2 linked regions of the Antarctobacter heliothermus genome follow. The protein of the gene in region 2 interacts with the protein of the main gene of each other region in a pairwise test. Links are inferred from orthologs where the notes say so. Each region holds a gene or a part of one and is shown on either strand. Other genes may lie near its edges.

Region 1 (3,818 bases), 900 kb from region 2 along the record:
GCCGGAACATTTGGCCGGTGGGCGAATTGGCACAAAGCGGGGAGGCAAAAGCTCCCTTTCCCGGCCCGGTCTTTTCCCGGACCGGGTAACACGCAGAAAGCCACGGGGCACGGCCCGGGGCACACACGAGGACCAGATGGCACGTCGCGCCAAACATCGGCCAAAAGCCGCAAGACGCGGAGGCACAGGGATCACCCGGTGCCGTAACCTTGTTGTGCTGGAAAACTTGCCCACCGATGTTCGGCCCCCGATCATGGCAAGGCGTGCCAGTCACGCGACTGCCCGGCCAGCCACCCCGCTCCTGCCTGAAAATGCGACCGACCGCGCCCTGTTCCTCGCCGCAGGACGTCTCCTGCCCTCTCACCCCGGTCCCAACACAGACGGTCCCAACCCTAATGAGGTGCCTTTATGACCGACCAAAGCCCCAACGACCTGTTTCACGCCTCTAGTTTCATGCAGGGGCACAACGCGGAATACCTTGAACAGATGTATGCCCGCTATGCGGCCGATCCGAACGCAGTCGATGACGCATGGGCCGCGTTTTTCAGCCAGCTTGGCGACGCCGACATGGACGTGCAGAAAGAGGCGCAGGGCCCCAGTTGGGCGCGCAAAGACTGGCCGCCGCAGCCTGACGATGATCTGACCGGCGCGCTGACTGGCGAATGGCCGATGCCCGCCGTTCCGGCAGAGGCCAAAGGCGCCGCCAAAAAGATCAAGGACAAGGCCGAGGCCAAGGGCGTCACCGTCAGTGACGAGGCGATCCAGCGCGCCGTTCTGGACAGCATCCGCGCGTTGATGATCATCCGCGCGTTCCGCATCCGGGGCCATCTGGCCGCCGATCTGGACCCGCTGGGCCTGCGTGACACCTCGAACCACCCGGAGTTGGACCCGAAGTCCTATGGCTTTACCGAGGCCGACATGGACCGGCCGATCTTTATCGACAACGTGCTGGGCCTGCAGATCGCAAGCCTGCGTGAGATCCTCTCGATCATCCGGCGCACCTATTGCGGCACCTTTGCCCTGCAGTACATGCATATTTCCGACCCTGAGCAGGCAAGCTGGCTGAAAGAGCGGATCGAGGGCTTTGGCAAAGAGGTCAAATTCACCCGCGAAGGCCGCAAGGCAATCCTGAACAAGATGGTCGAGGCCGAAGGGTTCGAGAAGTTCCTGCATGTGAAATACATGGGAACCAAGCGGTTCGGCCTTGATGGCGGCGAAAGCCTGATCCCCGCGATGGAACAGATCATCAAGCGCGGTGGCAACCTTGGCATCAAGGAAATCATCATCGGGATGCCCCACCGGGGCCGCTTGTCTGTTCTGGCGAACGTCATGAACAAACCCTACAAGGCAATCTTCAACGAATTTCAGGGCGGCAGCTTTAAGCCTGAGGATGTCGATGGGTCGGGCGACGTGAAGTACCACCTTGGTGCCTCATCGGACCGAGAGTTTGACGGCAATAACGTACACCTGTCACTGACCGCCAACCCCAGCCACCTGGAGGCGGTGAACCCGGTCGTTCTGGGCAAGGTCCGCGCCAAACAGGACCAGCTAAACGACACGAACCGCACACAGGTCATGCCGATCCTGCTGCACGGCGACGCGGCCTTTGCCGGTCAGGGTGTTGTGGCGGAATGTTTCGCCCTGTCGGGTCTGCGCGGCCACCGCACCGGCGGCACCATGCATATCGTGGTGAACAACCAGATCGGCTTTACCACCGCGCCGCACTTTTCGCGGTCCTCGCCCTATCCCACCGACAATGCGCTGGTGGTCGAGGCGCCGATTTTCCACGTCAACGGCGATGACCCGGAGGCCGTGGTGCATGCCGCCAAGGTTGCGACCGAGTTCCGCCAGAAGTTTGGCAAGGACGTGGTGCTGGATATCTTCTGCTACCGCCGGTTTGGTCACAACGAGGGCGATGAGCCCATGTTCACCAACCCGATGATGTACAACAAGATCAAGAAGCATAAGACCACGCTGACCTTGTACACCGAACGTCTGGTCAAGGACGGGTTGATCCCCGAGGGCGAGATCGAGGACATGAAGGCCTCGTTTCAGGCGCAGCTGAACGAGGAATTCGAGGCCGGCAAAGTCTATCGCCCCAACAAGGCGGACTGGCTGGATGGCCGTTGGTCCCATCTGGACAAGCAGAAAGAGGGCAAATACCAGCGCGGCAAAACCTCATTGTCCAAAGAGGCGATGAAGGACATCGGCAATGCGCTGACACGGGTGCCGGACGGCTTTCCGATCCACCGCACCGTGGGCCGCCTGATCGATACCCGCGCCAAGATGTTCGAGACCGGCGAAGGGTTTGACTGGGCCACTGCCGAGTCGCTGGCCTTTGGGTCGCTGCAGCTCGAAGGGTATCCGGTGCGTCTGTCCGGTCAGGACAGCACGCGCGGCACGTTCTCGCAGCGGCATTCGGCCTTTATCAACCAAGAGACCGAAGAGCGGTACTATCCTCTCAACAATATCCGCGAGGGGCAGGCCCGTTTTGAGGTGATCGACAGTGCGCTGTCGGAATATGCGGTGCTGGGTTTTGAATACGGCTATTCGCTGGCAGAGCCCAACGCGCTGACCCTTTGGGAGGCGCAGTTTGGTGACTTTGCCAACGGTGCGCAGATCATGTTCGACCAGTTCATCTCTTCGGGTGAATCGAAATGGTTGCGGATGTCGGGCCTTGTCTGCCTGCTGCCGCACGGGTTTGAGGGTCAGGGGCCGGAACACTCCTCAGCGCGGCTGGAGCGGTTCCTGCAGGCCTGCGGTCAGGACAACTGGATCGTGGCGAACTGTTCGACGCCCGCCAACTATTTCCACATCATGCGCCGCCAGCTGCACCGGACCTTCCGCAAGCCGCTGATCCTGATGACGCCCAAGTCGCTGCTGCGGCATAAATTGTGCGTGTCGACCGCCAAGGATTTCACCGGCGGATCGTCGTTCCACCGCGTGTTGTGGGACAGCGCGGAATCGGGCGAGAGCGACACCAAGCTGGTGGCTGACGACAAGATCAAGCGCGTGGTGATGTGTTCGGGCAAGGTCTATTACGACCTGCTGGAGGAACGCGACGCGCGCGGCATCGACGACATCTATTTGCTGCGGGTCGAACAGTTCTATCCCTTCCCGGCGATCAGCCTTGTGAAGGAACTGGAACGGTTCAAGGGCGCAGAAATGCTCTGGTGTCAGGAAGAGCCCAAGAACCAGGGCGCATGGAGCTTTATCGAACCCAATATCGAATGGGTCCTTGGCCGTATCAAGGCCGACCACCCGCGCCCGCGTTATGTGGGCCGCGCCACATCGGCCAGCCCTGCGACGGGTCTGGCCAGCCAGCACAAAGCACAGCAAGAGGCGCTCGTGAACGAAGCGCTGACGATGGAAGGAAACTGAGATCATGACCGAAGTACGCGTTCCCACGCTTGGGGAATCGGTGACCGAAGCCACCGTCGCAACCTGGTTCAAGAAGCCAGGCGATGCCGTGGCAGTGGATGAGATGCTCTGCGAACTGGAGACCGACAAGGTCACGGTCGAGGTGCCCTCGCCCATTGCCGGCACCCTGTCGGACATTGTCGCCGCAGAGGGCGAGACGGTGGGCGTGGATGCCCTGCTGGCCAATATCTCCGAAGGGGACAGCGGATCGGCTGCCGCCCCCAAGGCCAAGGCAAAGGACGCCTCTGCCGACGCGCCCAAGGACACGGCCGATGCCGGCGGGTCCAGCGTCGATGTCATGGTACCCACGCTGGGCGAATCTGTGACAGAGGCGACCGTCTCGACATGGTTCAAGAAGGTCGGGGATACCGTCGCGCAGGATGAGATGCTGTGTGAGC
Region 2 (3,253 bases):
TGCCCTCTAAACCGCAACAAAAAAGGCCGCCCCAAAAGGACGGCCTTTCAGCAAGATAGAGAACAGGACCGGCTCAGCCGACCAGTTCAAGACCCGAGAAGAAGAATGCGATCTCTTCTTTGGCGGTGTCCGGCGCGTCCGACCCGTGGACCGAGTTTTCGCCAACCGATTCGGCAAACTCTGCGCGGATGGTGCCCGGTGCGGCGTCGGCGGGGTTGGTTGCGCCCATGACTTCGCGGTTCTTCAGGATGGCGCCTTCGCCTTCCAGAACCTGCACGACAACCGGCTCCGACGCCATGAATTCGCACAGTTCGTCATAGAACGGACGCTCCGAGTGGACGGCGTAGAACTGGCCAGCCTGCGCCTTTGTCAGGTGAATACGCTTTTGCGCGACGATGCGCAGGCCCGCTTCTTCGAACTTGGCGTTGATCTTGCCGGTCAGGTTGCGGCGGGTGGCGTCGGGCTTGATGATTGAGAAAGTGCGCTCAAGGGCCATGGGATGCTCCATCGGGTTATCCCCGGACGTTGTGTCCGGGTCATGAATGATGCGCGGGGCGGTAGCATGGGCCGCGTCGATTGGAAAGCCCGCCAATGAAACGCGGTTTTGACCGCAGTGGAAATTTCATGGAAAATTTATCTCTGACCACCGAAGCAACGCCGTGCATTGACACCCCCGCGCGCCTCTGGCACGCGCCGTCCCATGTTGAAGATCGAAAACATTTCCTTTTCCGTGGACGGCCGCCCGCTGTTCGACGGAGCCAGCGCCACAATCCCGGACGGTCACAAGGTTGGCCTCGTCGGGCCCAATGGCGCGGGCAAGACCACGCTCTTCCGACTGATCAAGGGTGAGCTGACGCTGGACGGGGGCGACATCTCGTTGCCACAACGCGCCCGCATCGGCGGCGTCAGTCAGGAAGTGTCCGCGTCAGAGACCTCGCTGATCGACACCGTGCTGGAGGCCGACACAGAACGCGCCGCCCTGATGGCAGAGGCAGAGACCGCCACCGGTGTCCGCATCGCCGAGGTTCAGACCCGTCTCGCCGACATCGACGCATGGAGCGCCGAGGCCCGCGCCGCCACGATCCTCAAGGGTCTCGGCTTTGACGACGACCAGCAGAAACAGCCCTGCTCTGCCTTTTCGGGTGGCTGGCGGATGCGAGTTGCACTGGCAGGCGTGCTCTTTGCCCAGCCCGACTTGCTGCTGCTGGACGAACCGACCAACTATCTGGATCTCGAAGGCGCACTGTGGCTGGAAAGCTACCTGATGAAATACCCGCACACGGTGATCGTCATCAGCCACGACCGCGGACTATTGAACCGGGCTGTGAACACGATCCTGCATGTCGAGGACCGCAAGCTGACCTATTACGGCACGCCCTATGACGGTTTCGTCAAGCTACGCGCCGAAAAGCGCGCACAACTCAGCGCCACCGCCAAGAAACAACAGGACCGCCGCGCCCATCTGCAAGGGTTTGTCGACCGTTTCCGCGCCAAGGCCTCCAAGGCCAAACAGGCCCAAGCCCGCCTCAAGATGATTGAGCGGATGGACATGGTCACCCCGCCCGAAGAGGCCGCCAAGCGCGTGTTCTCTTTCCCGCAGCCCGATGAACTGTCGCCGCCGATCATCAACATTGAAGGCGGTTCAACCGGTTATGGCGACACCGTGGTGCTGCGCAAACTGAACCTGCGCATTGATCAAGACGACCGCATCGCGCTGTTGGGCAAGAACGGTCAGGGCAAGTCCACCCTGTCAAAATTGCTGTCCGACCGCCTGCCACTGATGGACGGTCGCATGAGCCGCTCGTCCAAGCTGCGCATCGGTTACTTCGCCCAGCATCAGGTCGACGAACTGCATCTGGATGAAACGCCGTTGCAGCATCTCCAACGCGAACGCCCCGGCACACTGCCGCCCAAACTGCGCGCTCTGCTGGCGGGCTTTGGCCTGATGGCAGCGCAGGCGGAAACAGAGGTTGGTCGTCTGTCCGGTGGTCAAAAGGCGCGCCTGTCGCTGTTGCTGGCGACGCTAGACGCGCCGCACCTGCTGATCTTGGATGAGCCGACCAACCACCTTGATATCGAATCGCGTGAGGCGCTGGTTGAGGCGCTCACCGCCTATTCCGGGGCGGTGATCCTTGTCAGCCACGACATGCACCTGCTGTCGATGGTGGCGGATCGTCTTTGGCTGGTGGGGGGCGGCACGGTCAAACCTTATGAGGACGACCTTGACGCCTACCGCACCATGTTGCTGACGCGGGATGCCCCGGCCAAACCGGCGAAATCCTCCAAATCCGCGCCCGACAAGCCCAAGCGACCGTCGCGCGACCGGATGCAAGAGCTACGCTCTGACGTCCGCAAATGTGAGGACCGTATCGCCAAGATCGAACAGATGCGTGAGAAGCTGGCTAAAAAGCTGGCCGACCCGGCGCTGTATGAAAACGACAAGGTCGGCGAACTTGAAGTCTGGAACAAGAAATACGCAGAGGTCATGGACGCGCTGCACCGCGCCGAGGTGATGTGGGAAACGGCAGCTGAAAAACTGGACGCGGCTGAGAACGCCTGATCTCCGGGCGCTGCTCGTTCGCCCTTCAGCGACGGCGGCACCGGCGGACAAATCGCAGGTCACCAAGGGACGGGTGACCTGACAGTGGCGCGAAAGTCGCTCCTGCACTTGGCAAACGCGGGGCGTAGTGGGCGATCTGGACAGTATTGAAGATCGCCAGTACCCCTTGTTTTATGGACGCCGCTTTCCTCATCAGTGCCTTTGTCACCCTCTTTGTGGTGATTGATCCCATCGGGCTGACGCCGATCTTTATCGCGCTCACTCAGGACACCGATGCGCGCCACCGTCGCATGGTGGGCTACCGCGCCTGTGGCGTCGCCTTTGGCATCCTCACGCTGTTCGCCTTTTTCGGCGAGGCGGTGCTGGGCTTTATCGGCATTTCGATGTCCGCCTTTCGCATCGCGGGCGGTATCCTGCTGTTCATCACCGCGCTGGATATGCTGTTCGAACGCCGCACCAAACGGCGCGAGGACAAGGCCGACGAAGAAGAGTTCCCCGACCCGTCTGTCTTTCCGCTGGCCATCCCGCTCATCGCTGGACCGGGGGCCATCGCCTCAATTATCCTGCTTGTGGGTCAGACCGGCGACACAGTCGAAGTTCTGTCGATCCTCGCCGTAATGGTGGCTGTTCTGCTGGTGGCGCTGGCCTTGTTCCTGATCGCAGGGCCAATCGAACATCTACTGGGCCGCGTCG

The links.
Region 1: the proteins of ANTHELSMS3_RS14815 (region 2) and ANTHELSMS3_RS10440 interact in binary tests that used the Escherichia coli proteins (3 or more experiments, as listed by UniProt). The link is inferred for Antarctobacter heliothermus from one-to-one orthologs.

The regions. Positions count from the first base shown.
Region 1 is NZ_CP022540.1:2,194,350-2,198,167, reverse strand. What follows is about bases 82-3,581. They hold ANTHELSMS3_RS10440 (2-oxoglutarate dehydrogenase E1 component), read left to right. Parts: upstream 82-408; coding sequence 409-3,381; downstream 3,382-3,581. Other genes in these bases: odhB (2-oxoglutarate dehydrogenase complex dihydrolipoyllysine-residue succinyltransferase), read left to right, coding at 3,383-3,581. Also shown: more of odhB, read left to right, coding at 3,582-3,818. UniProt on the Escherichia coli protein: E1 component of the 2-oxoglutarate dehydrogenase (OGDH) complex which catalyzes the decarboxylation of 2-oxoglutarate, the first step in the conversion of 2-oxoglutarate to succinyl-CoA and CO(2).
Region 2 is NZ_CP022540.1:3,095,159-3,098,411, reverse strand. Bases 196-3,130 are described here. They hold ANTHELSMS3_RS14815 (ABC-F family ATP-binding cassette domain-containing protein), read left to right. Parts: upstream 196-700; coding sequence 701-2,560; downstream 2,561-3,130. Other genes in these bases: ANTHELSMS3_RS14810 (MarC family protein), read left to right, coding at 2,734-3,130; ndk (nucleoside-diphosphate kinase), read right to left, coding at 196-496. Outside these bases: more of ndk, read right to left, coding at 74-195; more of ANTHELSMS3_RS14810, read left to right, coding at 3,131-3,253. UniProt on the Escherichia coli protein: Genetic data indicate it may be involved in ribosome assembly or function.